DNA from 3 places in the Brachybacterium muris genome. Region 1 is predicted to be linked to each of the others. Evidence: predicted binding sites of a transcription regulator. Region 1 holds the regulator's gene; each other region holds the start of a gene.
The links. The regulator HrcA, encoded in region 1, represses chaperone genes, less so after heat shock. The targets are predictions, from matches to a motif close to TTNGCACTCGNNNNNNNCGAGTGCNAA.

Region 1 (10,385 bases):
TCTCCGCTCGCCAGGACGTGCGCGTGCACGTGGAAGACGGTCTGCCCGGCGCTCTGGCCGGTGTTGAACACGAGACGGAAGTCGCCATCGGCCAACTGCTGGGCCAGTGAGCCGGCCACGGCCACCACGTGCGCCAGCTGCTCGGGCTGATGGGCGAGCTCTCGCACATCGGCGCGGTGCTCGCGCGGCACCACCAGCACATGCACGGGTGCCTGGGGGTTGAGGTCCTTGAAGGCGATCACCTGATCGTCCTCGTGGATGCGCTCGGAGGGGATCTCACCGGCGACGATCTTGCAGAACACGCAGTCCTCGTCGCGGCGTTCGGCGGCGTCAGCATTCATGCCGCGAGTCTACGGGAGCGATGCACACCACAGCGGATCGGGGAACACCGCGCAGGCGCGATGTGTTCCACAGGTCATGACGAAGCTCGGAGTCCTCATCGCCAGCGCCCGTCCTAACCGTGTCGGGGAGCACGTGGCCCGCTGGGTCACCGACACCGTGAAGGAGCGCTTCGGCGATGCCGAGCACCGCGCGGAGGTCGATCTGATCGACCTGGCCGATGTGACCCTGCCCGCGTTCGACGGGCTCACCAGCCCCAAGGCCGACGGCACCAAGACGACCGACCATGCCCGCGCCTGGGGTGAGCGCATCGCCGCCCTGGACGCCCTGATCATCGTCACCCCGGAGTACAACGGCTCCTACCCGGGTGCGCTGAAGAACGCCATCGACTACCTGTACGAGGAGTGGAGCGGCTTGCCCGTGCTGATGGTGGGATACGGCTGGGGTGCCGGTACCGGCGTGCTCGAGCTGCTGGAGCGCCTGCTGACCCGTATCGGTGCCGATGTGATGGGCTCGGTGGGTCTCGCGTTCCCCGCGGACCTGTCGCTCGAGGGTGATGTGCACGTGGGCGAGGAGCCCACCGCTGCTCTTCACGACCGCCTCGAGGCGCTGGAGGCGAAGGCCCTCACCTCCGTCGCCTGATCCCCGGTCTTCCAGGACGGCCCGTCGGCATTGCCGGCGGGCCGCTTCGCTGTCGGATCAGCCCCAGCGGCCCACCAGGGCACTGAGCACGGCGATCGCCGCCGGTCCAGCGGTGGAGGAGCGCAGCACCTCCGGTCCCAGCAGCACGCTGCGGGCCCCTGCCTCGCGCAGGGCAGTGAGCTCGTCCTCGGCGATGCCGCCCTCGGGACCGACGATGATCACGATCTCGGCGGCCGGCTCACCGGCACCGGACCTCTCCCCTATCGCCCGCAGTTCCTCGGCCAGCGTCATCAGGCCTACGGACTCCTGTTCGTGCAGCACCAGCACCAGGGCGCCGCCTGCGGTGCACCGGTGAACGTCCTCGACCAGCTCACCGGTGCTCACCGGTTCGTCGACCACGGGGATGCCGGGGCGGCGGCACTGCTTCACAGCGGCGCGCACGGTGTTCTCCCAGCGGGTGCGTCCCTTGCGCAGCTTCTCCCCTCGCCACACCGCGACCGAGCGCTGGGCCTGCCAGGGCACCACGCGGTCCACACCGAGTTCGGTGGCCGACTCCACTGCCTGCTCGTCGCGCCCTCCGGTGGCCAGGGCCTGCACCAGGGTGAGGCGCGGTGAGCGCTCCACCGGAGCGGAGGGATCGGCCAGCAGCCGCAGGTCGAGCGCTTCCTTGCGGGCAGTGGTGACCTCCGCGAGCACCTGCCTGCCGGCGGCGTCGGTGAGCAGGATCTGCTCCCCGGCCCCGATGCGGGCCACTTTCGCTGCATGGCGGCCCTCCTCGCCATCCAGCGTCAGCTCGGCGCCGACAGCGGACCTGGCCAGAGCGTCGTCGAGGATCAGGAAGGCGGAGGGGGTGGTGGGCATGAGGGGTCTCGCTTCCCGGGGACGCGCGGTTCAGGCAGGGGTCAGAGGTCGCGCAGGCGCTCGCGGAGCTTGGCGAAGGGGCCCTGTCCGTTTCGGCGGGTGGCCTCGTCACCGCGGATGCGGGCGAACTGCTCCAGCAGGTCGCGCTCCTCGTCGGTCAGGGAGGTGGGGATGTCCACGTCCAGCACCACCCGGATGTCACCGCGTCGCTCGCGACGCAGCGGGGTGACGCCCAGACCCTTCAGGGTGATCTCCTCGCCGGGCTGAGCGCCGGGACGGATGTCCAGCTCCTGGACCCCGTCGAAAGTTTCCAGGGGCACCGTGGCACCGAGGGCGGCGGAGGTCATCGGCACCTCGACCGTGGTGACCAGGTCCTCGCCGTCACGCACGAAGGTGTCGTGCTCGGCCACGCTGAGCTCGACGAAGAGGTCGCCGGCCGGTCCGCCGGCCTCACCGACCTCGCCCTCGCCACGCAGCTGGATGCGGGTCCCGTTCTCCACGCCGGAGGGGATGCGCACGGTGACGTCGCGCTCGGTGGTGACACGGCCATGGCCGGAGCAGGCGGTGCAGGGGGACTCGATCACGTCGCCGTGGCCCTCGCAGGTGGGGCAGGGGGCCATGGTGACCATCTGGCCCAGCAGTGACTGGGCCACGCGCTGCACGTGCCCGGAGCCGCCACAGGCGGTGCAGCGGGTGGGGCTGGTGCCGGGCTCACAGCACGAGCCGTTGCAGCGCTCGCAGCGGCCCGCCGTGCGGAAGCGGATCTCCTTCTCGGTCCCGAACACCACGTCGCGCAGCTCGATGCCCACGCGACGCAGCACGTCGCTGCCGCGACGCTGGCGCGGGACGGGGCCCTGCCCGCGGCCACCGCGCATGCCGGCGGCGCCGGCGAACATGTCGAAGATGTCGTTGAAGTCGAAGCCTGCACCGCCCCCGGGGAAGCCGCCCATGCCGGGGCCGCCGCCCATGTCGTACTGGCGGCGCTTGTCGGCGTGGGACAGGGTCTCGTAGGCCTGGGAGACCTTCTTGAACTTCTCGGCGGCCTCGGGATCGGGGTTGACGTCCGGGTGCAGGGTGCGGGCCAGCTTGCGGTACGCCTTCTTGATCTCCTCGGTGGAGGCGTCGCGGGAGACGCCGAGCAGGTCGTAGTAGTCCTCGTTCACGGTGCGGAGTCCTTCAGGGGAGACGGTGGTGTCGGGGGCACGGGCCCGGGTGCTGCCGGGCGCGGCGCCGGGTCATTCGAGGTAGCGGGACACGTAGCGGGCGATGGCCTGCACGGTCGAGATACCGGTGACGTAGTCCATGCGGGTGGGGCCCAGGATGGCCAGGTGGGAGCCGGCGCCGTACCCGGCACCGACCACGGCGGCCTGGGTGAAGGCCTCGGTCTGCAGCTCGGATCCGATGCGCACCTCGACCGAGCCGGGCTGGGCGTGCATCTCGGTGAACAGGCGCAGTAGCACCAGTTGCTCCTCGAGCACGTCCAGCAGGGGCTCCACGTCGCGTGCGAAGTCCTCGGCGGAGCGGGCGATGTTGGCGGTGCCGGCCATCATGATGCGGTCCTCCGCGCGGGAGGCCGCCAGGATCGTGAGTGCCGAGGCCACTTCCGCCACGCTGGCCTGCTCGCTGGGCGGCTGCGCGTCGATCAGATCGACGAGGGCCCGCTCGACGTCGGTCACCTCGCGCCCTGACACGGCCCGGTTCAGCTGGTCGCGCAGCCCCTCGTAGAAGGCGGCGTCGCGCGCCGCGAGCAGGGGCACGGTGCGCTGGTCCACCCGGCCGGACTCGGTGATCAGCACCACCAGCAGCAGGGCATCGGCGACCTTCACCAGTTCGACGTGGCGGATGCGGGCCTGCTTGCGGGCGGGGTACTGGACCATCGCCACCTGGTGGGTGGTCTGGGCCAGCAGCCGCACGGTGCGCAGCAGCAGCTCCTCGACGTCACCGGCATCCTCCAGGAACGCCTGGATGGCGCGCCGCTCGGAGGTTGACAGCGGCTTGACGGTGGCCACGTGGTCCACGAAGGCGCGGTAGCCCTTGTCGGTGGGCACGCGGCCCGCGGAGGTGTGGGGCTGGGTGATCAGCCCTTCCTCCTCCAGCACTGACATGTCGTTGCGCACGGTGGCGGCGGATACCCCGAGGTCGTGGCGGTCCAGCAGGGACTTCGAGCCCACGGGCTCGCGGGTGGACACGTAGTCCTCGACGATGGCGCCGAGGATCTGCAGCTTCCGACTGTCCGTCGCTCTCACCTCCTGCAGGGACCGGTAGGGGGATGCTCGGGCGGGCGCGCCCGACTCCCAGGATTAGCACTTGGGCTTGCCGAGTGCCAATCCTACGCTCCCGTCACCGGAGCGCACGGGGTGCGCCGGGAGGTGTTCGCCACGGGCCGAGCAGGCCGGGGCGGCGGTGACGGCCGGGGGCCGGATGGGCTGTGGCGACGACGACATGCACCCGCTGGGTGGCGCTCCCCGGTGGGTCCACCGCCCCGATGTACCGTGTGGGCCGTGTCCGACCGTGCTTCCCGTCCCGCCGACCGCTACGGCCGCGACGTGCTCTCCTCCGCTCCCCCCTCGCACCATCGCCGCCGCCCGGTGGCGCGCGAGGTCCTGGCCCAGCGGGACCTGGTGGTCGAGGACGCCGCCACCGGTTTCACCGGCGCCATCACCCGGGTGGAGAAGGCCGGTGGCGTGCACGTGGTGGAGCTGGAGGACGGCCGAGGGCGCCGCCGCGGGTTCCCCCTGGGCCCCGGATTCATGATCGACGGCAAGCCGGTGGTGCTCACCCTGCCGCAGCGCCGCGCGGAGCCGTCGGGCCCCAAGCGCTCCGCGAGCGGCTCCGTGTACGTCGAGGGGGCGAAGGCGCGCACCGCACGCGCTTCCCGCATCTGGGTGGAGGGGAAGCACGACGCCGAGCTGGTGCAGAAGGTGTGGGGCCACGACCTGCGCATCGAGGGCGTGGTGGTGGAGATGCTGGACGGTGCCGACAATCTGGTGGAGCGGGTGCAGGACTTCGCTCCCGGTCCTGGCCGCCGCCTGGGGGTGCTGGTGGACCACCTGGTGCCCGGGTCCAAGGAGTCGCGGATCGCCGAGCAGGTGATGCGCCTGCCGGGCGCCCGCGGCAACGTGGCGGTGCTCGGTCACCCTTATGTGGACGTGTGGCAGGCGGTCCGCCCGGCCCGGGTGGGGCTGAAGGCTTGGCCCCACGTGCCTCGCGGCACCGACATCAAGGTGGGCACCCTGGCGGCTCTTGGCTGGCCCCACCGGGACCAGGCCGACATCGCCGAGGGATGGCAGCGGATCCTGGCGACGGTGAGGTCCTACGCGGATGTGGAGCCCACGCTGTCGGGCCGCATCGAGGAGCTCATCGACTGGGTGACGGTCGAGGGCTGAGGGCCCATCGAGGAGGGCCGGGTGTTATCCCCCGGCGGGTTCGGAGGCGCGCCGCAGGGACCGATCCAGGTGCTCTCGCTAGGCTGGAGGCATCCGACCACGACGCAGGCTGCCATCCGGTCCCGCGTCACCATCGAGAGGGGAACCATGAACGAGCAGTCGCATCCCTACGATCCCTACCGCAACGAGCCGGGTCAGCCCGGCGCAGATGATCAGCGCGGCGCCTTCGACGGCGCACCTGCGCAGCCGGCGGACGACGTCACCGCCGATCCGTACTCGAGCCCCGCCCACGACGCCACGGCTCTGGACGGCGCACCCGCTGAGCCGGCCGATGACCGCACCGGTGATCCGGCCGCCGCGCATCCCCATGACCCCTACGTCTATCAGGCGGGTCAGCAGCAGTCGGCCGATCCGTACGCGGCTCCCGCAGCCGGCGGTGCCGCCGCAGGTGCAGGTGCTGCCTACGGCGCGCCGCAGGGCTCCGGCCCCGCAGGCCAGCAGCCCGATCACGCGGGGCAGCAGCCCGGCTATGCCGGGCAGCAGGGTGCCGGTCATGGGTATCAGCAGGGGGCCGGGTACGGCGGTCAGCAGGGCCCGGCGTACGGCGCCCAGGGTGCGCAGAACGGCAATGTACCGCCGGCGGGCATCAAGGGCGTGTACGAAGGACCGCTGTCCGGACAGCCCACCTCGGACTCCGACTCCCGCCTGTGGTCGATGCTCTCGCACCTCTCCGTGGTGCTGGGCCACCTCTTCAGCTGGGGCTTCCTGGGCTGGGTGGGTCCGCTGATCATCTTCCTGGTGTACAAGGACCGTGACCGGTTCATCCGGTACAACGCCGCCGAGGCCCTCAACGGCGCCATCGCCGTGGTGATCTGCCAGGTGGTGCTCTCCGTGGTGCTCGGCATCTTCGGGGTGATCACCCTGGGCTTCGGCTTCGCGATCTTCCCGCTGGTGGGCGTCCCCGCCCTGGTCCAGCTGATCTTCTCGATCATCGGGGCCGTGAAGGCGAACCAGGGCACGTGGTGGAACTACCCGGTCAACATCCGCCTGGTGAAGTGAGCACCCCTCACCCCGCATAGCGTCAGCCGCTCCACCCCCGTCGGCACTGCGCCGTCGGGGGTGGTTGCTCACCGGGCACTGTCCGCTGGGGCCGGCCTCAGAGCACGAGGTCGCGGATCACCGCATCGGCCAGCAGCCGGCCCGAGCGGGTGAGCACGGCACGGCCCTGGGCCAGTGCCTCGGGCTCGAGGTGGCCGCGGTCGCGGTGCACCTCCAGCATCGGTCTCTGGGACTGCGGGACCACGGCCACGTCCAGTCCGTCGATGATGCGCAGCTCCAGCATGATGCGTTCCATCTGCCGGGCCTCGGCGTCCACCAGTTCGGACTCTGCCACCGGCAGCGTCTGCTGGGCGAGCTGGGCCGCGTACCGGCTGGGGTGCTTCACGTTCCAAGAGCGCCGCCCGTCCCGGTGGCGGTTGAATATTCGCCTCGCTGGGGTCCGCTGATCGAGGGTTCGGGTGCCACGTCGCTGCCGTAGCGGTGGCGTCGTTCGGGACCACCAGTGGTGTCGTTGGGGCCGCTCTGTCTACGCTCCTTCCGCCGTGTGTATAGGGCACGCGGCGGAAGGAGCAATCTGGAATGGTACGGAAGATCAGGGCGAAGCTGGTGCTCCAGCTGCGCGCAGAAGGTCTGTCGGGGCGAGCGATTTCGTCCTCGCAGGGCATGTCCCGCAAGTCCGTGAGGGCGGTGTTCGAGGCCGCTGACGCTGCAGGGATCGGGTGGGGCGATATCGCGGACGTCGCCGATGAGCAGGTGTATGCCCGGTTGTTCCCGGGCCGGGGCGAGCACGAGAGCGTGTTCGCACAGCCGGACTGGGAACAGGTCCATCGAGAGATGGCCAGGGTCGGCGTGACGCTGAAGCTGTTGCACGGCGAGTACTTCGACGCGACCACGGCGGCTGGGGATCCGGCGATGGGGTATGACCGGTTTTGCCGCACCTACCAGCACCACGTCATGGTCACCGGTGCCGCTTCGAGAGTCGGTCACAAGGCCGGCCAGAGCGTGGAGGTCGACTGGTCCGGCCCCACGATGGAGCTGGCCGATCCGGTCACCGGCGAGGTCTCGAAGGTGTTCTTGTTCGTTGCCTGCCTGCCTTTTTCTCGTTACGCGTTCTGCTTCCCGGCGCTGGATATGCGCCAGGAGTCCTGGCTGCGAGCGCACGTAGCGATGTTCGAGGCGCTGGGCGGGACGGTCCCGAGGATCGTTCCGGACAACCTCAAGACCGGTGTGGTGAAGCACCCCCGCGAGGGCGAGATCGTCCTGAACGATGCGTATCGCGAGATGGCAGCGCATTACTCGGCGGCGGTGCTCCCGGGGAGGGTGCGGAAACCGAAAGACAAGGCGAGCGTGGAGAACACCGTCGCGCACGTCGCGACCTGGGTCATCGCCGGGCTGCGGGATCAGCGATTCACGTCCCTGCCCGAACTTGCAGCCGCCATCGGGCAGCGGATGGAGGCCTATAACGCGGAGCCGTTCCAGAAGCGGCCCGGATCCCGCGCCAGCGTGTTCGACGCGGAGGAGCGGCCGCTGCTGACGCCGCTGCCGGCGGTGCCCTACGAGATCTCGACATGGCACTACGGACGACGAGTGGGCAGGAACGGGCACGTCACGTTCGCGCGGAACTTCTACTCCGCGCCGTTCGCGCACATCGGCGCGAAGGTCGATCTGCGCATCACGGCCCGGACGCTGGAGATCTATCAGGGCAGCCAGCGACTGACCAGTCACCTGCTGCTCCCGGAGACCGCGAGCAATGAGTACCGCACCAACGACGCGGACCTACCTGCGGGCGAGCGTTTCCAGGCCTGGGACGCGCAGAGGGTGCGGGCGTGGGCAGATCGGGTCGGGCCGGCCACGGTGATCGTGATCCAGCGGATCTTCGAGTCCGTGCCGATCGTGGAACAGGGCCTGGATCCCGCGTTGGCGGTGCTACGGCTCTCTCGCCGCTTCTCCGTAGATCGGGTCGAGGCGGCCTGCGCACTCGCGCTGACGGGACGGGTCCGTTCACCGCGCTATGCGCATCTGCACCCGATCTTGGCCACCGGGCAGGACAAGGTCGCCGCCCTGCGTCCACCCCGCGAGGAACCCGCGGAAGACGGCGGATACGTCCGTGGCGCCGACTACTACGCCGGAGGTGTCCGGTGAGCGTGATCGATAACGACACGAAGCGGAAGCTGCGCGAGATGGGCGCGACCGCGCTGCTGGACGCGATCGATGCCCAGGATGAGGCTCACGTGCTGGGGATGTCGTTCCAGGAACGGCTCCAGCTGATCGTGGACGAGGCGCATTCCATCTTCAATCATGGAAAGGTCGAGGGTCTGATCCGCCGGGCGGGGCTGCGTTATCCCGGAGCGGACCTGCGGCGGCTGGATCTGGTCGAGGAACGGGGACTGAACCGGAACGTGATCGCGCAACTGGCAACCTGCTCCTTCATCCAGCGGCAACAGAACGTGGTCTTCCAGGGCTTCACCGGCTCAGGGAAGTCCTACCTCGGCTGCGCGCTGGCGAAGCAGGCCTGCCAGCACCGGCTCCGAGCCCACTACATCCGAATGCCCGACCTCGAAGAGGCCTGGGCCCTGGCAAAGGACAAGCCGCAGGGCCAGACGAAGTTCCTGCGGAAGTACTCCACGTTCTCGCTGCTGGTGATCGACGAGTGGCTGCTGGACCATCCTGACGAGGGAATGCGTTCGATGCTGCTGGAACTGCTCGAGCGCCGCTATGACACCGGCTCGACCGTGTTCTGCACCCAGTACCCGAAGAAGGACTGGCACGCCCGGCTCGGTGGAGCAGTCCACGCCGATGCGATCATGGACCGCATCGTGCACAACACAATCTGGATCGACACCGGCGACAGGAACATGCGAGAACACACCGCACTGCCCCAGTGACCCGATGCCGGCGGGAGCCAGTGGTCCCCACCGCGGCGGCTACTGGCCCCCGTCGGCACGATCGGCGGTCCCCAAGAGCAAGATTCGGTGGCTCCCACGACTACGAATACTCAGCGGTGCGCACCGGGCCCGATCCCCCACCAGTCCTTCCCCTGCCAGTAGGCCAGGTTGTGCCGGGAGCGGTGCTCCGGGGTGCGGGCGAAGTTGGAGACCTCGTACCAGGACAGGCCGTCGGCACCGGTGAGATCGTCGATCAGTTCGTACTTGTCGGCCATGTCGTCAGGATCCGGCGGGGTGATCTCCCCGCGGCGCAGCCGTCGGGCCATCGCCGTGTTGCCCTCGATGATCAGCGAATAGGCCGAGAGGTGGTCCACCCCGCAGGCCAGTGCCGCGCGCACGGAGGTCTCCACGTCGGTGAGGGTCTCCCCCGGGGTTCCGTAGATCAGGTCCAGGCTGACGTCCAGGCCTGCCTCGCGTGCCCACTGCACCACCTTCGGGATCCGCTCCGGGTCATGGGTGCGGTCCAGAGTGGCGAGCACCGAGGGGATCGCGGACTGCATGCCGATGGACACCCGGGTGATGCCACCGGCGGCGAGCTGCTCGAACGACTCCGGGGTGACGGAGTCGGGGTTCGCCTCGGTGGTGACCTCTGCGCCCGGAGCCAACGGGATCAACGACCGCAGGTGGGTGAGCATCGCGACCAGCTCCGTGGCGGGCAGCAGTGTGGGGGTGCCCCCGCCGAAGAACACGGTGGAGACCTGGTCGTAGGAGTAGCCCTCGGCAGCATCGGCGGCGACGGTCAGGTCCATCTCGCGCATGGCGTTGGCGGGGTACTCGCGCTGGGAGCCGCCCCCGCCCAGCTCGGTGGCGGTGTAGGTGTTGAAGTCGCAGTAGCCACAGCGCACCGCGCAGAACGGCACGTGGATGTACACCGAGAGGTCTTTGGCCACGGTCACAGACCCATCCCCAGGCCCAGCCCGCGTCCGGTGGAGCGCAGGCGCTCGGGGTAGTCGTACTGCTCGCCCGCGCGCTCGAGAACCGTCAGGGCCGACTGCACCAGCGACTCGTACAGCACGGTCCCGCTGTGCTGGGCCCAGTCCAGCAGGGCGCGGGCCTGCTGCGCGTCCAGACCCCGGAAGGCATCGCCGATGCTCACGCCGTGATCGGGGCGGTGCAGCACCTCGATCGCATCACCGGCGCGCACCTCGCCCTC
Region 2 (10,385 bases), 1.2 Mb from region 1:
CCAGCACGTCACGCCCGGTCAGCACGATGCGGCAGATCACCGGGTGGCCTGGCTGGCCTTCCCCGGGAACCCCGTCTCGGCCCTGCTCAGCTGCGAACTGATCGCGCGCCCCGCCCTCGGCGCCCCCGATCGCCTGCGCCTGCGCCTGCCCGTCCAGCTCGATGCCGACGAACCCTCACCACCCGCGCTCGCCCAGTACCGCCGCGCCCGAGTGCTGCCCTCCGGCCAGGTGCGCCTGGCAGGCGGCCCGTCCTCCCACCTGATCGGCGGCCTGGCCCAGGCCGACGCGCTGGTGCTGGTGCCCGTCGGCACCGATACCCTGCGTGACGGCGACCTGGTGGAGACCATCCTGCTTCCCGGAGGAGAACGATGAACACCCAGCCCGACGACCTCTCGCACGTGCGCGCCGACGGCTCGGCCCACATGGTCGACGTGACCGACAAGGCCACCACCTCACGCCGCGCCAGCGCCCGCGCGGTCCTGCGCACCAGGGCCGACGTCGTGGCCCGCATCGCCGACGGCGACCTGCCCAAGGGCGAGGCCCTGCCGGTGGCCCGCATCGCCGGGATCATGGGCGCCAAGCGCACCAGCGACCTGATCCCCCTGTGCCACCCGCTGCCGCTGTCGGGCATCGAGATCGACCTGGAGGCGCGGGAGGATCGCGTGGAGATCACCGCCACCGTGCGCACCAAGGGCGTCACCGGGGTGGAGATGGAGGCGCTCACCGCCGCCTCAGTGGCAGCGCTGACCGTGTACGACATGATCAAGGCCGTGGACCACCTCGCCGTGATCGAGGAGATCAAGGTGCTGGCCAAGTCCGGCGGCAAGAGCGGGGACTGGCGGCGCGACGAGCCGTCGGCCCCGATGCGCGAGGAGGAGACCCGATGAAGCAGATGCCCGCCCGGCGCAGCGACGCCGACTGCACCGCCCGCACCGAGGACGCCCCCGCGCCCGCGCTCGCCGGCACCGCCCGGGTGATCATCGCCTCCACCCGCGCCTCCGACGGCACGTACGAGGACCGCACCGGGCCGCTGCTGGTGCAGTGGCTGCAAGGCCGCGGCCTGGACCAGGTCAGCAAGGTGCTGGTGCCGGACGGCCCCCAGGTGGGCGAGGCCCTCGCCGCCGCGATCGCCGATGGCGTGGATGTGATCATCACCTCCGGCGGCACCGGCATCAGCCCCACCGACGTCACTCCCGAGCAGACTGCCCCCCTGATCGAGCGGGAGATGCCCGGGGTGCTGGAGGCGGTGCGCCGCATCGGCGCCCAGAAGTCCCCCGTCGCGGTGCTGAGCCGGGGCCTGGCAGGCATGGCCGGGCGCAGCTTCGTGGTGAACCTGCCCGGCTCCCGCGGCGGGGTGAAGGACGGAATCGCCGTGCTGGACCCCATCCTGGACCACCTGCTGGAGCAGCGCGACGGCGGAGGGCACGAATGAGCCCCGCAGACCCCGGCCCCGGCCCCACCCCGTTCGGCGGCGGTCCCGACCAGCTGCGCGTGCCCGAGGACCCCCCGATGGGGCCCGCCCCGCAGCGGGTGCGGCACGCCGAGGTCACCGAGCAGCCCGTCTCCGTCGCCGCCCTCGCCCAGGCCGTGGCCGACCCGCGCTGCGGCGCCATGGTCACCTTCGACGGTGTGGTGCGCGACCACGACGGCGGCAAGGGGGTCTCGCGCCTGGAGTACTCCGGCCACCCCGGTGCCGGCGAGGTGATCATCGAGGTGGCCCGCGAGATCACCGAGCGCTACCCGGACACCGTGATCGCGCTCGCCCACCGAGTGGGGCCACTCGCGATCGGCGAGACGGCGCTCGGCTGCGCGGTGGCCGCACCGCACCGCAAGCAGGCCTTCGCCGCCTGCGACGACCTGGTGGACACCGTGAAGCAGCGCCTGCCCATCTGGAAGCACCAGCACTTCGCCGATGGCACCGACGAATGGGTGGGAGCACTGGGATGACGCCGGGGGCACGCCGATGACCACGGGGGGAACGCGATGACGTACGTACCGCCAGGGTTCGCCTGGGGCCAGGACCAGGATTTCCTGTGGGTCGCTGCCGGGGAGTTCCTGCTTGCCCTCGGCGTGCGGGAGGAGACGGTGCGGCCCCTGGGGCAGCTGCGGCCGCTCTACGAGAAGTGGGAGCAGGTGGAGTAGAAGCTGCTGGGCCCGGCGGCCGGCGCCTCCATGGGCGTCTCCCTGCACCTGCTGGATGACCGGCAGCGGGCCGAACTGGACGACGACATCGCCCGGGCCCTGGCCGTACTGGTGCCGATCGCCGAGGAAGTGCTCCAGCAGCTGGACAAGCAGAGGATCTGCCCCGAGATCCTGGGATACCGGCGGGAATCGCTCGACGGAGCCCTCGCCGATCTGCGCGCCTACGCGGCCGACGAGGGGTGGCGCGGCAAGGACGAGGCCGCCATCGAGGAGCACCTGCGGTGGATCGAGTCCCGGCATCGCATGGAGACCCCGCCCGCCAAGGCGAGCGCGGGAGAGGTGCGGCGCATCGTCGCGATCCTGCGGCGGATGCCGCGGCGCACCCTGCGGCGCATCACCAAGGTCACCAGCACGCCGGCGCTGATGGCGCTGGTGGGCAGCGGCCTGGCCGCGGTGCGCCGCTCCGACATCGGCAGCTCCCCACCACCTGCACCCAGTGCGGTCAGCATGCACACCAGCAGCCGCGAGACGACGTACGACCACCGCTGGTCACTGATCGCGAAGATGAGCCTGGTGGGCATCGCTCCCACCGTCGTCGTGGCGGGGTTGCTGGTGCTGGGGGTCGGGATGCTGATGACCGGAGCCGTCACCGCTGTGGTCGACATCGTGGCCCTGGTGATGCTCACGGTGATGGCCTTCGGAGGCGACAGCTCGGCCTCGGCACGCCAGCAGGCGCTGCGCTCCACCACGGCCGGGGGCATGCTGGCCGCCTGGGGCACCTGGAACTTCGGGGTGGGCCTGTTCCCGCTGATCTACGCCCTGGTCGAGGAAGGATCTGTCATCACCGCGGTGCTCGGTGGGATCCTCACCGTCGTCGGAGCCGTGCTCGGCATCGTCGGTTCGGTGCAGCGGGTGAGCGCGAGGCGCCGGGCCGGTCTTGCCGAGGAGGACTACGACATCCCGGTGGGTATGGTGCCCTGACCAGCACACGCTGGTAGGGGAACGACCTGGCTGACTGGGGGCATGATGACGACAGGGGCACGATCATGAGCGCACCGTGGGAACTGGAATGGGCGGAGGACCCGGCCTTCGTGTGGGTCGCGGCAGGTCAGCTGTTGCTCGCTCTCGGGGTGCGGGAGGAGACGGTGCGGCCGCTGGGGGAGCTGCGGCCCCTGTACGAGAAGTGGGACAGCGCCCTGCACGGCGGACCGGGCGGCACCCTCGCCACCCCACCGCTGGACTCCCTGCCCCGCCGCCGGCGCGCCGAGCTGGACGACGACCTGGGGCGCGCCCTCGCGATCCTGCTCCCGGTGGCCGAGGAGGCCTTAGAACAGCTGGTCCGCCGGCAGATCCGGCCCGAGATCATGGGGATCCGGCGCGATGCCCTGGACGGTGCCCTCACCGACCTGCGGCGCTACGCCGCCTCCGAGGGCTGGCGCGGCGAGGACGAGCAGGCCATCCAGGGCCACGTCCAGTGGATCACCGACGGTCACCGGTGGAAGACCCCCCTTCAGCCGCCCGGCCCGGGGGAGGTGGGCCGCATCGTGGATGTGCTCAGCGCGATGCCGCGCCCCACCCTGCGCCGCATCGCCGGGGTGTCCAACCGGCCCGCTCTGATGGCACTGGTGGGCGGCTGGTTCACCATGGTGCACAGCGGCCGCACAGAGGATGGCACGGCCGTGGCACCGGAGCTCACCTCCGAGCAGAGCGACCCCGTCGCGGAGCTGCAGCGGGAGATGGACCGCCGCGACGCGGAGCTCGAGGAGCAGCTGGCACGCAACTGCGCCGGTGGCGGGGCTGTGGAACATGGCAGTGGGACTGTTCCCGGCCGTCATGGCCCTTACCGAGCCGGAGTACGTCACCGCCGGGATCCTGGGCGGTGCGTTCGCGGTCCTCGCCCTGGCAGCGGCCCTGATCGGTGCCGTGCATCGTGAACGCGCCCGGAAGCAGGCCGGTCTGCCCAAGGACGACATCCCCTTCTACGTCCCCTGACCGGACAGGTCGGGCGAGGTCACCTCCTGGTCACCTGGGGCCGTTAGTCTCACCGACATGCGCATCCTGCACCTGAGCGACACCCACCTGTACGGCGACCCTGCCGCCCGCCACTACGGACGCATCGACACCACCAGAGCCCTGCGCGGGGTGCTGGAGCACCTGGCTGGCCTTGAGCGCGTGGACCTGGTGGTGCACACCGGGGACGCCTCCGAGGACGGGACCGTGGAGAGCTACCGCCTGCTGCACGAGCTGCTGGATCCCTTCGCCGCCCGGCTCGGGGCGCCGCTCGCGGTGGCGATGGGCAACCACGACGTGCCCGCCGCATACGCGGAGCTGGCCGGGCCCGGTGATCACGACCCGCGCTACCAGGACCGGGCGATCACCACGGCCGACGGGGTCCGCGTGGTGGTGCTGGACTCCAGCGTGCCCGGTGCCGGCTACGGCCACCTCGACCCTGCCCAGCTGGACTGGCTGCGTGAGGTGCTGGCCCGGCCCGCCGCTCGCGGCACAGTGCTGGCGGTGCACCACCCGCCGCTGGTGGCCGCCACCCGGATGCTGCGTGCCCTGGACCTCGACGGCCTCGATGAACTAGGTGAGGCGCTCACCGGCAGTGACGTGCGGGTGATCCTGTCCGGCCACTACCACCACGAGATGACCGGGGACCTGGCAGGGATCCCCGTGCACGTGGTCCCCGGCATCACCAACGTGGTGGACCCGGTGGCCGCCGGCGAGCACGAGAGGTCCCTCGCCCTGTCCGGGGCGAGCCTCCTGGAGATCGACGAGACCGGGGCGGCCAGACCCAGGATCATCACCTCCCTGTGGCCGAACGCGGGGGACACACCCGGGGGCGATGCCGGGGACGTCCAGATCCCTGTGTACGACTTCGGCCCGGGCGAGGTGCAGGCGATCATCGATGCCGCCGGACGCTGACCCTTCACCACCTGGCCCCCAGCCCCTCACCCCGGCCGACCACAGGAGGACCGATGGCCGCACTCCGTGACCCCGTCCCGCCATGGGAGCGCCCGGGTTCGTCGGCCCCCGGTACGGCACCTGCGTCAGAGCGCGGCCTGTTCGGTCGCGCCCGCGGATCATCGGCGCCGGAGCGCCGCACCCCCGGGCATTCTCCCAGCAGCGCCGAACGCAGTGCGGTGCGCACCGTCCAGTGGATCGCCACGGTGGTGAGCGCCGCGGTGGCACTGCTGGCCGTGGTGCGCCTGGTGATCGCGATGATGCCGCTGCGCTACAGCGATCTGCTCTCATCCCTGCCGGCGCTGTGGCCGGTCCCGATGATCGCCATGGCCGTGACCGTGGTGGCGCTGGGCGTCGCCCACGGCGTGGCCGGTCGCTGGACCGACGGCACCTCCGCCAGGCTCACGTTCACCCTGGTGGGAACGGTCCTTGCGCCGATGACCCTGCTGGCGGCGATCGTCTTCTCCATCGACGATCTGAACTACCACCAGCTGATGGGGGCCGAGCTCGCCGAGTGGCTCGCGGTGGTGATCGCGGGCGCCGTCGCGGCGGGGCCGCTGCTGCTGGGAACCGCCCTGCTGGTGATCGGCTCTGCGCGAACACCCCGACGCTGTTAGCACTCGCCTTGCATGAGTGCCAACAGGGTCCTAGAGTTGGCGTCGTTGGCAGTCGACAGCCCAGAGTGCCAGAAGCTGCCAGGAGGGATCTTCCCCGGTCGGCACCGCGACGACGACCGGGACCGGGATCCCTGGCCCCCGAACTCACCAGAGTCATTACTTCATGAAGGAGTGAGCCGCATGTCGGTCTCCATCAAGCCCCTCGAGGACCGTGTCGTCATCAAGCCGCTCGAGGCTGAACAGACCACCGCTTCCGGCCTGGTCATCCCGGACACCGCGAAGGAGAAGCCCCAGGAGGGCGAGGTCGTCGCCGTCGGCGCCGGCCGCTTCGACGAGAAGGGCGAGCGCATCCCGGTCGACGTCAAGGTCGGCGACAAGGTCGTCTTCTCCAAGTACGGCGGCACCGAGCTCAAGTACGGCGACCAGGAGTACCTGGTGCTGGGCTCGCGCGACATCCTCGCGATCATCGAGAACTGAACGGACTGAGGTCTAGATCCACATGGCGAAAGAGATCATCTACGACGAGCAGGCTCGTCGCGCCCTGGAGCGCGGAGTCGACAAGCTCGCCAACACCGTCCGCGTGACGCTGGGCCCCAAGGGCCGCAACGTCGTGCTGGACAAGAAGTGGGGCGCCCCCACGATCACCAATGACGGCGTGACCATCGCCCGTGAGATCGAGCTCGAGGATCCCTACGAGAACCTCGGCGCTCAGCTCACCAAGGAGGTCGCCACCAAGACCAACGACGTGGCAGGCGACGGCACCACTACCGCCACCGTGCTCGCGCAGGCCCTTGTGCACGAGGGGCTGCGCAACGTGGCCTCCGGTGCGGCCCCCGCCTCCCTCAAGCGCGGCATGGAGAAGGCCGTCGAGGCCATCTCCGCCAAGCTCGGCGAGATCGCCATCGAGGTCGACGGCAAGGAGCAGATCGCGAACGTCGCGGCCGTCTCCAGTCAGGACCGCGAGATCGGCGAGCTGCTCGCCGAGGCCTTCGACAAGGTCGGCAAGGACGGCGTCATCACGGTGGAGGAGTCCTCCACCACCGCGATGGAGCTCGAGTTCACCGAGGGCATGCAGTTCGACAAGGGCTTCATCTCCCCGCACTTCGTCACCGACGGTGACCGCCAGGAGGTCGTGCTCGAGGACGCCCAGGTGCTGCTGCACCAGGGCAAGATCTCGGCCGTGGCCGACATCCTGCCGCTGCTGGAGAAGGTCGTCGAGGGCGGCAAGCCGCTGTTCGTGATCGCCGAGGACGTCGACGGTGAGGCCCTGTCCACGCTGGTCGTCAACAAGATCCGCGGCACCTTCAAGGGTGCGGCCGTCAAGGCCCCCGCCTTCGGCGACCGCCGCAAGGCGATGCTGCAGGACATCGCGGTGCTCACCGGCGCGCAGGTCGTCACCTCCGACCTGGGCCTGGACCTGAAGACCGTCGGCACCGACGTGCTGGGCCACGCGGGCCGCGTGGTCATCACCAAGGACACCACCACCATCGTGGGCGGTGCCGGTGACGAGCAGGCCGTGGCCGATCGCGTCGCGCAGATCCGCGCCGAGATCGCCAACACCGACTCCGACTGGGACCGCGAGAAGCTCCAGGAGCGCCTCGCCAAGCTCGCCGGCGGCGTGTCCGTCATCAAGGTGGGCGCCCACACCGAGGTCGAGCTCAAGGAGAAGAAGATGCGCATCGAGGACGCGGTCTCCGCGACTCGTGCAGCCATCGAGGAGGGCATCGTGGCCGGCGGCGGAAGCGCCATCGTCCAGGCGGCCTCCGCTCTCGAGGGCGACCTGGGCCTGAGCGGTGACGAGGCCGTCGGTGCACGCGCCGTGTCCAAGGCCGTCGCCGAGCCGCTGCGCTGGATCGCCGAGAACGCGGGCCTCGAGGGCTACGTGGTCGTCGAGAAGGTGAAGGAGGCGCAGGTCGGTCACGGCCTGAACGCCGCCACCGGCGAGTACGTCGACCTGGTGGCCGCCGGCATCATCGACCCGGTCAAGGTCACCCGTTCGGCGCTGCGCAACGCGGCCTCGATCGCGGGCCTGGTCCTGACCACCGAGACCCTCGTGGTCGAGAAGAAGGACGAGGACGAGGACTGATCGCGCGATCGCGTGATCGTCGTCAGGGCATCATCTGATCCCTGCGTCACAGCAGTGCCGTCGGTCTGACCGAACGGCAGGGAGCGGGCCGCACCGGAGACCCCGGGGCGGCCCGCTTCGTCGTGCCTGAACAGCTCGCAGGCGCGCGACACCCGGTGCCCAGTGCTGGTCATGGGGCCGACCAGGGGCCGTCACCGCCTAGACTCAGGAAGCATCGGGAACTCGCCGGCATCGGAGTGCAGGGAACGAACCGGTGCGGAGAACGCCGCGCCGCCGTGGATCGACAGGAGCGCCAGTGGACAGTAAACGGGAGCATCAGCCATCGGCTGAGGCGAACGAGCCCACCCGCACCTTCAGCCCCCCGGGGCGCGTGGTGCTGGGGACACTGCTGATCGCGTTGGTGTTCGTGGTGGTCCTGGAGTTCCTGGTGATCATCAGTTTCGTGGGGCAGCGCCTGTGGCGCGACCCCGCCCTCACCAGCGACCTGGGCTTCACCCTGCCTCTGCTGCTGTGGGTGGCCGTCGCCGTGCTGGCGGTGATCGGAGTGCTGCGGGTGGTCACCGCCTGGCTGCACGTGGATGAGAAGGGCTTCCGCCTCCAGGGCCTGTGCCGCAGCACGCTGGAGGCGCCGTGGAAGGACGTCGCCCGCGTGATCGCGGTGCGGGACATCGATCGTGGCGCCAGCCCCGCTGAGGCGCTCGACTCCGGCGAGACCAGCTACGACGGCGTGTACCTGATGGATGCGCACGACCACCGGATGCTCGCGGTCTCCAGCCGCCTGTTCGGCGACCGTGCCCAGGAGACGGTGCTGCGGCACGCCGAGAACGCCGGTGTGCCCGTGGACCACTACGACGCGATCAGGCCACGCGAGCTGCGCAAGCAGGTGCCCCAGGCACTCACCTTCATCGACCGCCACCCCAACCTGCTGCTGCTGGGCCTGGTGGTGTTCTACGTGTTCCACAACGTGTACACCTTCGTCGTGTGGGGGCTGTGAGCCACTTCCGGCCAGGGCGAGCCGCCCGCAGCCGTGCCCGCCGGTCGGCACCCCCGCTGCCTCAGCGTGACGGCCTCGACCCCGTGCGCCACCGGGTCGCTCGTGACGCTGCGCAGGGCATCGCCTTCGATAGCCTGCTGACCAGGTTCCCCGCCCTGGGTGACCCAGAGGCGACGCCGTTGCACGAGCGCTTCGTGCGCGGTGAGATCGTGCGGGCCGACGGGACCGCCTGGGCCGCCGACGCCCCGGTCGAGCCCGGCGACGAGCTGTGGTTCCATCGAGAGCTGCGCGAGGAAGCCGTGCCGGAGATGGACCTGCCGATCCTGCACCAGGACGACCATCTGCTGGTGGTGGACAAGCCCCACGACATGGCCACGATGCCACGTGGCACCCACGTGCTCTCCAGCGCCCTGGTGCGCCTGCGCCGCTCCACCGGCATCACCACGCTCAGTCCCCTGCATCGCCTGGACCGTCGTACCGCCGGCGTGCTGGCCTTCGGTGTGGATCCTGCCGAACGCAGTGCCTACCAGGAGCTGTTCGCCCGCCGTGAGGTGCTCAAGGAGTACCTGGCCCGGGTAGGGCCGTACCGCGAAGGCGCCGCCGTGCCGGCTGATCTGCCCACGATGGTCGGCGCGCGCACGGTGCTGCGCGATCGCCTGGTCAAGGAGCGCGATGATCTGCTCACCCGCCTGGTGGCAGGGGAGCCCAACGCGATCACCGAGGTCGAGGTGGCCGCCGTCGAGCTGGACGGCACCCTCACCCTGCGGCTGCGACCGCTCACTGGCCGCACCCACCAGCTGCGCGCGCAGCTCGCCTCCCGAGGCATGCCCATCGTGGGGGAGGACCTCTACCCCACGCCTCGTGATCCGGTCGGGTCGCTGCAGCTGCTGGCCCGCTCCCTCGCCTTCACCGACCCCGTCACCGGGCAGGAGCGACGGTTCACCTCCGCGCTCGACCTGCCGGGACCCCCGTCATGAATGGCGACATCGACGGTGAGAGCCCGCGGCCGGCCCCGTACCCTGGGAGGGTGACGACCGGTGAGACGCTCAGCGACGCCGCGACCGCGCCGGCCCCCCGCCGCACCCGGTCCGGCGCGGTGCTCGTCGGCCCCAGCATCAGGGCCCGCTACCTGCCCGGGGTGTTGATCGGGCTGCCCCTGATCTCCTTGCTGCTGTCTCCCTTCGCGGGGGCGGGCCTGCAGCAGTGGCGGCGAACCCGCATCCTGGACGGGCACCGCGGACCGCTCGAGCAGATGCTCGAACCGGCGTGGACGCAGCTGCTTGTCGGTGCGCTGTTGCTGTGGGGCCTGTTCGCACTGTGGGCGTTCGTGCCGTTGGTGTTCACCCGCCGGGTCGCCCTGCTCGATGAGCAGCACGGTGCCCTGGCCCTGCGCAAGGGGATGCGCACCACGGACCGAGCCCGCATGGACCAGGTGGTCTACGCCGTGGGGGAGGCCGAGCGCGGGTCCCTGGCGCTGATCGGGATCCGCGACGATGCGGCGCAGGAGCGCCAGTGGCTGATCCCGGAGATCGGCTGGGACCAGGCCTCCTTCGACGGTCTGCGCATGCTGCAGACTGCCGC
Region 3 (10,385 bases), 1.3 Mb from region 1:
GCCCGGATCGGTGATCTCGCTGAACCCGGCATTGCGGTCCGGGGTCCACTGCATCGGGGTGCGCACCGCGTCGCGGTCCTCCAGCCAGATGTTGTCGCCCATCCCGATCTCGTCGCCGTAGTACAGGAACGGCGAGCCCGGCAGCGACAGCAGCAGGGCGTGGATCAGCTCCAGCTCCGAGCGGGAGTTGTCCAGCAGCGGCGCCAGGCGCCGGCGGATGCCCACGTTCGCCCGCATGCGGGAGTCCGGGGCGTACCACCCCAGCATCGCCGAGCGGTCCTCGGGGGTCACCATCTCCAGGGTCAGCTCGTCGTGGTTGCGCAGGAACGTGCCCCACTGGGCGCCCGCAGGGATCTCCGGGGTGTCGTCCATGATGTCGATGATGTGGCGGGCCGAGCCCTCGCGCAGCGCGTAGAAGATGCGCGGCATCACCGGGAAGTGGAAGCACATGTGGCACTCGGGGTGGTCCTCGGAGCCGAAGTACTCCACCACGTCCTGGGGCCACTGGTTGGCCTCGGCGATGATCACCTTGCCGGGCCAGTGCTCATCCACGAACGCCCGGAGGTCCACCAGGAAGTCGTGGGTGGCGGGCAGGTTCTCGCCGTCGGTGCCCTCCTCCTCGAACAGGTAGGGGATGGCGTCGGCCCGGAAGCCGTCGATGCCCTTGTCCAGCCAGAACTTCACCACGTCGAAGATGGCCTCGCGCACCTTCGGGTTCTCGAAGTTCAGGTCGGGCTGGTGGGAGAAGAAGCGGTGCCAGAAGAACTGGCGGCGCACCGGGTCGAAGGTCCAGTTCGACTCCTCGGTGTCCACGAAGATGATCCGCGCTTCCTGGTACTTCTCGTCGGTGTCGGACCACACGTAGAAGTCGCCGAAGGGGCCCTCCGGGTCCGAGCGTGACTCCAGGAACCAGGGGTGCTTGTCAGAGGTGTGGTTCAGCGGCAGGTCGATGATCACGCGGATGCCGCGGCGGTGGGCCTCGGAGACCAGGCGCTCGAAGTCGGTGATGGACCCGAACTCCGGCAGCACCGCCTCGTAGTCGGAGATGTCGTAACCGCCGTCGCGCAGCGGCGAGGCGAAGAACGGCGGCAGCCACAGACAGTCGATGCCCAGCCACTGCAGGTAGTCGAGGCGATCGATCAGACCGCTGAAATCACCGGTGCCATCGCCGTTGCCGTCGGCGAAGGCGCGCACCAGCACCTCGTAGAACACGGCCTTTCGGTACCAGTGGGGGTCGTAGTCGACCCCCGGTCCCTGCGGCGAGAACTGGGTGGCGTTCAGGGCCATAACCTGCTCCTTCGATCGTCTGCGCGTCAGGCCCCAGCGTAGTGGAGGCGGTGGTGGGCGGCGGCCCCGTCCGGTGGTATGTTCAGGCCGTGCCACACGCGGTTCTCGCAAGGCCCGGCAGTTCCCCCGCCCGCATCGCGGTCGCCGGGGCCGGGGCCGTACTGATCTGCGGGACCGCTCTTCTGATGCTCCCGGTCTCTTCCGCTGATGGAACCTGGACCGGTCTGGTGGACAGCTTGTTCACGGCAGTCTCGGCGATGTCGGTGACGGGCCTGGTGGTGCTGGACCCCGCCCATTGGACGACCTTCGGGCAGGTGGTGATCCTGCTGCTGATCCAGATCGGGGGAACCGGGGTGATGACCCTGGCCACTCTCCTGGGACTGGTGACGATGCGTCGTTTGGGCCTGCGCGCACGGGTGACCGCGGGCAGGGAGATCCATGCCGAACTGGGCGACGCGGGCGCGGTGGTGCGAGGCATCGTGGTCACCTCCCTCCTCATCGAACTGGTGGTGGCCGCGATCCTGTTCACCGCCTTCGCCCTGCGTGACGGGCTTCCCGTGCTGTCAGCGGCGGGCAGTGCCGTCTTCCACGCGGTCTCCGCGTTCAACAACGCCGGGTTCTCCCCGCACAGTGACAGTCTGATCCGGTATACCGACGATCCCCTGGTGACGCTGACGCTCGCCGCGGCCGTGGTGGCCGGGGGGCTCGGCTTCCCCGTTATCGCCGAATTGCTGCGACGACGGCACGGCCCCCGGCACTGGACGCTGACCACGAAACTCGTCCTCACCGGCACCCCCATCCTGCTGCTGGCCGGGCTGGTGACCACGCTGCTGACCGAGCACTCCAACCCCGGCACCCTCGGGCCGATGGACTGGCCGCAGAAGGTGCTCAACGCCCTGCTGCACTCGGTGTTCAGCCGTACGGCCGGGTTCAACGCGGTGGACGTGGGCGCGATGCGGGAGGAGACCTGGCTGAGCACCGTCATCCTCATGCTCATCGGCGGTGGCCCCGCCGGGACCGCGGGCGGCCTGAAGATCACCACGGTGCTGATCCTGGTGCTCACCATCCGCAGCGAACTGCGCGGCGACAGCCACGTCATCGCCTTTGGCAAGAGGCTCCCGCAGGGGGTGAACCGGCAGGTGGTGACCGTCGTGGGGCTGATGTCGATCATGCTGCTGGGGGCCACCGCCGCGCTGATGGCCCTGGAGGACCACCCCCTCGACCGGGTGCTGTTCGAGGTGGCCTCTGCGATCTCCACGACCGGCCTGTCCACCGGGATCACTCCGCAGCTCAGCGATGCGTCCTGCCTGATCCTCGCCCTGCTCATGTTCGTGGGGCGAGTGGGCCCCATCTCCCTGGGCACCGCCCTGGCACTGCGGCCTCGGCCCCTGCTGTACGAACCACCGAAGGAGCGACCCCTCATTGGCTAATCGAACGCCATCGGCCCATCGAACCCTGCTGTCCCGCCGCGATCCGAAGGATGAGGAGCACCACGTGCGCAGCGTCGTGGTGCTGGGGCTCGGCCGGTTCGGCTCCGCTCTCGCGGTCGAACTGACGCGCCTGGGGGTCGAAGTCCTGGGGGTCGACCAGGATGAGACCGTGGTGCAGGACCACGACGGGCGTCTCACCCATGTGGTGCGGGCGGACATCACCCGCGAAGAGGTGCACTCCCAGCTCGGGGTGCGCGATGCCGACCGGGTCGTCGTCGCGGTCGGCGGCCGCCTGGAAGCCAGCGTGCTGGCGTGCTCCCACCTCCTGCGGGCCGGAGTCGAGGACCTCTGGGCGAAGGCCGAATCGGCCGACCACGCGCAGATCCTCGACCAGCTCGGGGTGGCCAACGTGATCAAACCCCAGCATGAGACCGGGCAACGGGTCGCGCACCGGATCGCGGATCGGGCCGAGGAATGGGTGACCTACGGGCGGGGGTTTGCCATGGGCCTGTTCCCCGTCCCCAACCGTCTGCTGCACCGCACCGCGGCCGATGCCCGCATCGCGGAACGCTTCGATGTGCGCCTGATCGCCCGCTGCCCGGCCGGGCGGGACTGGGAGTACGTCTCCCTGCAGACCACGTTCAACCCAGGTGATCAGTTGATCGTCGCCGGGCAGGAGGCGAACCTGGAGCGCTTCGGCCGCTTGGACTGAGGTCGCGATCCGTGCTTGCCGTGCCGCTGTCGGTCGACGGAATCTGCCAGACGATCTGCTGGCCGCCCTGCTGGGCCAGCAGTTCGTTGACCCGCGAGAACGGCCTGGAACCGAAGAACCCGCGGGAGGCCGACAGGGGGCTTGGGTGGGGGCTCGCGACGTAGGGGACCGCTCCCAGCATCGGCACCAGGGACTGGGCGTCCTTCCCCCACAGCAGCGCCACCAGGGGCCCGCCGCGGGCCACCAGTGCACGGATCGCGAGCTCGGTGATCTCCTCCCAGCCGCGCCGGCGGTGCGACCCGGGGGAGCCGGGCCTCACGGTGAGCACCCGGTTCAGCAGCAGCACCCCCTGCTCCTGCCAGGCGGTGAGGTCACCGTGTGCGGCGGGCGGGATGCCCAGGTCCGCCTGCAGCTCGGAGTAGATGTTCGCAAGGCTGCGGGGCAGGGGACGCACGTGCTCCTCGACGGCGAAGGAGAGCCCGATGGGATGCCCGGGAGTGGGGTACGGGTCCTGCCCCACGATCAGCACCTTCACCTCGGCGAGAGGACGGGTGAAGGCCCTCAGCACGTGCTCGCCGTGTGGCAGGTATCCGCGACCCGAAGCGGCCTCCTCGCGCAGGAAGTCACCCAGGGCATGGATCTGCTGCTCGGCGGGGGAGAGGGCCTCGGCCCAGTCGGGAGCGATGATCTGGGCGAGCGGCTTCGGCATGGCGACAGTGTTCCATGCTGGCCGAAGTGGCGATGCGTGTCCGACCACGGGGTTCGACGAGGTCCGGCGCGCCGCTGCGGGAGCGAGCCGCCGCCCGCGTACGCTCGGCCCATGCCCCCCGCCGATGCGCACTCCGATCAGCCGTCCCGCCCTGAGGGCGCAGGGGAGGAGCTGTCCGAGCGGGATCGGCGGATCCTCGAACTGGAGTCGCGCACCTTCCGTTTCGTGGGCACCAAGGAGCGCGTGATCCGCGAGCAGCTGGCCATGTCCCGCACCGCCTACTACGTGCGGCTGAACGCCCTGCTGGACGACCCGGCAGCACTGCGCGCCGCCCCTGCCCTGGTGAACCGCCTGCGGGACCGGCGCACCTCGGCCGACGACCTCTCCACCGCATCGCCGGACCACAGGGTGGCTTGAGCAGGCGTGTGCTCCCACCCCCTGCCGGCCCGAACGGGTTTAATAGGCCCGTGGCCGATACCCAGTACCCGTACCCGCCCGATCGATTCGACGACGAGGCAGATGCCGCGACGTTCCACGGTGCGCACCGCGCCGAGGAGCCGTTCTGGCGTCAGAACCTCATCTACCTCGTCATCATCGCGGCGGCCTTCGTGACGCTGCTGGTGCTGCTGTTCTTGATCGGCGGCATGGGCAGGGACGGCGACGACCGCGCCAGTGACCCCACCTCGCCCGCCGCATCGGAGACCACCGAGGAGGCTCCTGCGGAGGAGGAGAGCAGCGAAGGCCAGGAGGAGGAGGCCCCGGCCCCCGAACCTGATCGCTCCATCCCGGTGATGGTCATCAACGCCGGCGGCATCAACGGCATGGCCGGCGCCTGGCGCGACTCCCTCGAGGGCTCCGGCTGGGAGCAGGTGAGCATCGGCACCGCCGACAACGTGCAGCAGGAGCCGGTGGTGTTCTACCGCGACGAGGCCGATGCCGACACCGCCCAGGCCCTCGCGCAGGAGGTCGGCGCCGGTGAGGCCCGCCAGAGCGATGAGTACGAGTCCCGCATCACCTTCGTGGCGGTGACCGAGCCCGGCAGCGGTGATGAGGGCGGCGAGGGCGAGGGCGACGAGGGCTGATCAGCCCCGCCCTTGCAGTCTCTGTGCCCGTGGCCCCCGTGCCCGTCGTTCCCGTGCCTCTCGTTCCCCTGCGCGGAGACGGCGCGCAGCTCGTTCACCCAGGGCGCACCCGGAGCACCTCGGAGGGTTAGCACTCTCGGGTGGAGAGTGCTTATGATGATCTGGCACTCACCGGTCGGGAGTGACAACGCCTCTGGGTGTTCACGCTCGACCAGCGGATGCCTGATCGGAGGCGCTAGCCGCCTGCCGACCACGAACATTCCGACCCCGTGAGGGGTCCGGAGCCGTGGGACATGAACACGGCTGCGGGTCTCGTCCGTCGCGGGCACAGGGTCGGGTGGACACCACACCACACGGGAGAGATTCCACACATGGCCAAGCTCATCGCATACGACGAGGAGGCCCGGCGCGGTCTCGAGCGGGGTATGAACCAGCTCGCCGACGCCGTCAAGGTCACCCTCGGCCCCAAGGGTCGCAACGTCGTGCTCGAGAAGTCCTGGGGCGCACCCACGATCACCAACGACGGCGTCTCCATCGCCAAGGAGATCGAGCTCGACGATCCCTACGAGAAGATCGGTGCCGAGCTCGTCAAGGAGGTCGCCAAGAAGACCGACGACATCGCGGGCGACGGCACCACCACCGCCACCGTCCTGGCTCAGGCCCTGGTCAAGGAGGGCCTGCGCAACGTTGCCGCCGGCGCCAACCCGATCGCCCTGAAGCGCGGTATCGACAAGGCCGTCGCGGCCGTCTCCGAGACCCTGCTGGCGCAGGCCAAGGAGGTCGACACCAAGGAGCAGATCGCCAACACCGCCGCCATCTCCGCGGCCGACCCGGCCATCGGCGAGCTCATCGCCGAGGCCCTGGACAAGGTCGGCAAGGAGGGCGTGATCACGGTCGAGGAGTCCAACACCATGGGCCTCGAGCTGGAGCTCACCGAGGGCATGCGGTTCGACAAGGGCTTCATCTCGCCCTACTTCGTCACCGACGCCGAGCGTCAGGAGACGGTCCTCGAGGATCCGTACATCCTGCTGACCAGCTCCAAGATCTCCACCGTCAAGGACCTGCTGCCGCTGCTGGAGAAGGTCATCCAGTCCGGCAAGCCGCTGGCGATCATCGCCGAGGACGTCGAGGGCGAAGCCCTCGCCGTGCTGGTGGTCAACAAGCTGCGCGGCTCCTTCAAGTCCGTGGCCGTCAAGGCCCCCGGCTTCGGCGACCGCCGCAAGGCGATGCTGGAGGACATGGCGATCCTCACCGGCGGCCAGGTCATCGCCGAGGAGGTGGGCCTCAAGCTGGAGACCGCCGGCCTCGAGCTGCTGGGCCAGGCACGCAAGGTCGTCGTCACCAAGGACGAGACCACCATCGTCGAGGGCGCCGGCGACGCCGACCGCATCGCCGGTCGCGTCAAGCAGATCCGCGCCGAGATCGAGAACTCGGACTCGGACTACGACCGCGAGAAGCTCCAGGAGCGCCTCGCGAAGCTGGCCGGCGGCGTCGCCGTCATCAAGGCCGGCGCCGCGACCGAGGTGGAGCTGAAGGAGCGCAAGCACCGCATCGAGGATGCCGTGCGCAACGCCAAGGCCGCCGTGGAAGAGGGCGTCGTCGCCGGTGGTGGCGTCGCGCTGCTGCAGGCCGGTGCGGACACCTTCGGCAAGCTCGCCCTCGAGGGCGACGAGGCCACCGGTGGCAACATCGTCAAGGTCGCCATCGAGGCACCGCTCAAGCAGATCGCGGTCAACGCCGGTCTTGAGGGCGGCGTCGTGGCGGAGAAGGTCAAGAACCTTCCCGTCGGCCAGGGCCTGAACGCGGCCACCGGCGAGTACGAGGACCTGCTGAAGGCCGGCATCCTCGACCCGGTCAAGGTGACCCGCTCCGCTCTGCAGAACGCCGCGTCCATCGCCGGCCTGTTCCTCACCACCGAGGCCGTCGTGGCCGACAAGCCGGAGCCGGTCAAGGCTCCCGCCGGTGGCGACGACATGGGCGGCATGGGTGGCATGGGCGGCATGATGTGACCAGCCGCTGAGCACTCATCAGCGATCAGCGCCCCGTCCCGGGTAATCCGGGGCGGGGCGCTGTGCTACAGGCGGAGCTCCTTGCCGGAACCGGAGGGATGCGACGGACGCGGGTGTCTCGGGAGATGGCCCACGCGGGATCGTGGTGACGAGGCCGCTGATGGAGGTGCCTCAGCGCAAAGAAAAACCCGACCCCAGAGGGGTCGGGTGGTGTGCACCAAATATAGAGTGCAGTTGGCCGAGCGGACAACCTACGTGCAGGGAAGCGTGTCGATTCGTACAGCCAGATCCCAACCCGGATGGCCCTTCACCACGGCTGAGGCTTCCGGACCTTCCCTGCGACGGGATCGGGAAGCTGGCAGCTGGTGAGGTCGGAATGTGTCAGCTGGTACCACCAGTGGTTCCCCACTCCTTCGCTAGGCGTACCGCTGAGCTTGCCAGCCAGGTACCCAGGGGTTGGGTTGATGAGGCCGACGGGAACCCTGGTACGAGCCGCGCTGATCGGCATGGCCAGATCGCTGTCGTTGGAGATGACCACGGCTGCGTCGATGACGTTGGTGAGCGTGTCGATCAACAAGTGAGAGGCGACGTTCACGTCCGATCCCTTCTCTTCTCGGCGTGCCACCGAGACCATGAATGTCGCATCGGGAACGGCTGATCCTGTGGAGTCCTGCACCATCACCGGCCACGCTGATGTCGTGAGCACAGGCTTGCCCTTGGCCGAGTTCACGGCAAGGGGCGCCGTCGCGACCCGTGCGACGTAGTTCCCGTACTCGATGTGGTCCACCGATCCGGACCGAGTCAGTGCCCTGAGATAGACGTCCTGCTCTCTCTGACCAATGGGGTTGCTCGCTCCACTGATGCGCGCGGTGCAGTAGATAACGCGCTTCAGACTCCAGTTGCTCCATGTGGAGCTCGTGGAGATGATGCGCCGGGACAGTGCGCGCACGTCGAGCCAGCGCCAGCCGGGTGTCGACTTGCCGGCGAGGCGCCGGGCCCCGTAGTAGAGGTTGTACCCGTCGATGTATACCCCGATTCTCACGACGCCGCCTCCTGCAGCCGCTCGTACAGGCCCACGTCCATGAGCATCGCCCGCAGGTCCTCCCACGGCATGTCCCGCAGGTGCTTGATAACGGCGCCGCTGGATTCCTCCACGCTCCACACGGCGTTCTCGACCACGGTCTTCATTCCCGGGGCGGCAGCGAAGTCGATGCGGGAGTTGGAGTGGGCGATGGCCTGCATGGTGTGATCGGTGACGACCTCGGCGAGCAGGCTCTCCACGCCGCTGAGCTTGTAGTCGTCCGGTACATCGAGCCCGCCCAGATAGCGGTTGACCTTGTCGATGATCTCCGTCTTGCGCTCGCGCTTCCGCTCGCGGGCGGCGGCCATGCCCGCCTCGGTCATCCCCGTGAGGCCCTTGGGCTCGATCTCGCCGAGCTTGAGATCGTCCTCGCGGATCTTCTGGAGGCGGTAGTGGGTCAGGACGATGTCGGAGACGTCGACCTCGTCAGGGGTGGGGTCCTCGTCGGTGAAACCGCGCAGGCGCCGGGCCAGCAGGTCGGCAAAGGCGCTGAACTTCTCATACCGGGGGTTTCCGTAGTCGACCAGCTGGGAGAAGAAAGCGTAGGCCTTGATGTACTGCGTGAGGGTGGAGCGGTAGTCGATGAGGGCGTCCCGCTCGGCGCGATCACCGGTCAGTAGTGCGCGCCGCCAGCGGTCGCCGAAGCGGTCCTCGGCTGGCTTGATGTGTCGCTCGGGGTCAGTGTGCTTGGCGCCCTTGCGTGTCCACGCCTCCCAGAAGAGATCCACCTCTTGCGGGGTGTGGATCCCGGCCTGCTCGAGCTTGGCGTGCATGTCCATCACGAGGTCTGGGTCTGACTCCGTGGTGATCTCTGCGTCTTCGTAGTACTCGCGGAACGCAGCGAGGATCTGCTCGGGGTCGTTGACGAAGTCCAGCACGTAGGTGTCGGACTTCCCCGGTGCCATGCGGTTCAGGCGCGAGAGCGTCTGCACGGCGGCGATCCCCGACAACTGTTTGTCGACGTACATTCCCACCAGTAGTGGCTGGTCGAAGCCGGTCTGGTACTTGTTGGCGACGATCAGTACGTGCTCGTCCGGCCCGGCGAATACCTTGGCGAGGTCGCGGCCTTTGAGCTGAGGGTTCTCACTGGTCTCAGTAACAGTCGGGGGTCTCGTGCCGGGCAGGGCTGTGATCTCTGGATCGGGTACGTCGCCGGAGAAGGCGACGAGGGCATGGAGGTCCAGCTTTTCCTCGGTGCAGATGCGGCGGAACGACCGGGCGTACTTGACCGCAGCAGCGCGGGAATCGGTGACCACCATGGCTTTGGCGCGACCGCCGAGCTCCGGCTGAATATTCGCCTCGCTGGGGTCCGCTGATCGAGGGTTCGGGTGCCACGTCGCTGCCGTAGCGGTGGCGTCGTTCGGGACCACCAGTGGTGTCGTTGGGGCCGCTCTGTCTACGCTCCTTCCGCCGTGTGTATAGGGCACGCGGCGGAAGGAGCAATCTGGAATGGTACGGAAGATCAGGGCGAAGCTGGTGCTCCAGCTGCGCGCAGAAGGTCTGTCGGGGCGAGCGATTTCGTCCTCGCAGGGCATGTCCCGCAAGTCCGTGAGGGCGGTGTTCGAGGCCGCTGACGCTGCAGGGATCGGGTGGGGCGATATCGCGGACGTCGCCGATGAGCAGGTGTATGCCCGGTTGTTCCCGGGCCGGGGCGAGCACGAGAGCGTGTTCGCACAGCCGGACTGGGAACAGGTCCATCGAGAGATGGCCAGGGTCGGCGTGACGCTGAAGCTGTTGCACGGCGAGTACTTCGACGCGACCACGGCGGCTGGGGATCCGGCGATGGGGTATGACCGGTTTTGCCGCACCTACCAGCACCACGTCATGGTCACCGGTGCCGCTTCGAGAGTCGGTCACAAGGCCGGCCAGAGCGTGGAGGTCGACTGGTCCGGCCCCACGATGGAGCTGGCCGATCCGGTCACCGGCGAGGTCTCGAAGGTGTTCTTGTTCGTTGCCTGCCTGCCTTTTTCTCGTTACGCGTTCTGCTTCCCGGCGCTGGATATGCGCCAGGAGTCCTGGCTGCGAGCGCACGTAGCGATGTTCCTTGAGTATTCGTAGTCGTGGGAGCCACCGAA

Region 2: the regulator HrcA is predicted to act here: its motif matches at 5,770-5,796, upstream of groES (co-chaperone GroES).
Region 3: the regulator HrcA is predicted to act here: its motif matches at 5,348-5,374, upstream of groL (chaperonin GroEL).

The regions. Positions count from the first base shown of each region.
Region 1 covers NZ_JAFBCB010000001.1:1,785,095-1,795,479, forward strand. Annotated here, with positions in the region: gene JOD52_RS08280 (histidine triad nucleotide-binding protein) at 1-341, opposite strand, end outside; gene JOD52_RS08285 (NADPH-dependent FMN reductase) at 418-981, shown strand; gene JOD52_RS08290 (16S rRNA (uracil(1498)-N(3))-methyltransferase) at 1,039-1,842, opposite strand; gene dnaJ (molecular chaperone DnaJ) at 1,884-3,005, opposite strand; gene hrcA (heat-inducible transcriptional repressor HrcA) at 3,078-4,088, opposite strand; gene JOD52_RS08305 (DUF3097 family protein) at 4,335-5,228, shown strand; gene JOD52_RS08310 (DUF4870 domain-containing protein) at 5,376-6,287, shown strand; gene JOD52_RS08315 (hypothetical protein) at 6,385-6,672, opposite strand; gene istA (IS21 family transposase) at 6,867-8,429, shown strand; gene JOD52_RS08325 (ATP-binding protein) at 8,426-9,172, shown strand; partial or broken gene hemW (radical SAM family heme chaperone HemW) at 9,286-10,128, opposite strand; gene JOD52_RS08335 (MOSC domain-containing protein) at 10,125-10,385, opposite strand, start outside.
Region 2 covers NZ_JAFBCB010000001.1:573,192-583,576, forward strand. Annotated here, with positions in the region: gene JOD52_RS02615 (molybdopterin molybdotransferase MoeA) at 1-373, shown strand, start outside; gene moaC (cyclic pyranopterin monophosphate synthase MoaC) at 370-888, shown strand; gene JOD52_RS02625 (MogA/MoaB family molybdenum cofactor biosynthesis protein) at 885-1,433, shown strand; gene JOD52_RS02630 (molybdenum cofactor biosynthesis protein MoaE) at 1,430-1,948, shown strand; gene JOD52_RS02635 (hypothetical protein) at 1,985-2,143, shown strand; gene JOD52_RS02640 (hypothetical protein) at 2,174-3,124, shown strand; gene JOD52_RS02645 (hypothetical protein) at 3,190-4,077, shown strand; gene JOD52_RS02650 (metallophosphoesterase family protein) at 4,193-5,068, shown strand; gene JOD52_RS02655 (hypothetical protein) at 5,122-5,724, shown strand; gene groES (co-chaperone GroES) at 5,905-6,201, shown strand; gene groL (chaperonin GroEL) at 6,224-7,810, shown strand; gene JOD52_RS02670 (hypothetical protein) at 8,106-8,804, shown strand; gene JOD52_RS02675 (pseudouridine synthase) at 8,888-9,781, shown strand; gene JOD52_RS02680 (hypothetical protein) at 9,832-10,385, shown strand, end outside.
Region 3 covers NZ_JAFBCB010000001.1:469,816-480,200, forward strand. Annotated here, with positions in the region: gene treS (maltose alpha-D-glucosyltransferase) at 1-1,287, opposite strand, end outside; gene JOD52_RS02150 (TrkH family potassium uptake protein) at 1,473-2,717, shown strand; gene JOD52_RS02155 (potassium channel family protein) at 2,782-3,429, shown strand; gene JOD52_RS02160 (uracil-DNA glycosylase) at 3,359-4,138, opposite strand; gene JOD52_RS02165 (DUF3263 domain-containing protein) at 4,250-4,555, shown strand; gene JOD52_RS02170 (LytR C-terminal domain-containing protein) at 4,606-5,220, shown strand; gene groL (chaperonin GroEL) at 5,592-7,229, shown strand; gene JOD52_RS02180 (NYN domain-containing protein) at 7,537-8,271, opposite strand; gene JOD52_RS02185 (type I restriction enzyme subunit R domain-containing protein) at 8,268-9,680, opposite strand; partial or broken gene JOD52_RS02190 (transposase) at 9,760-10,353, shown strand.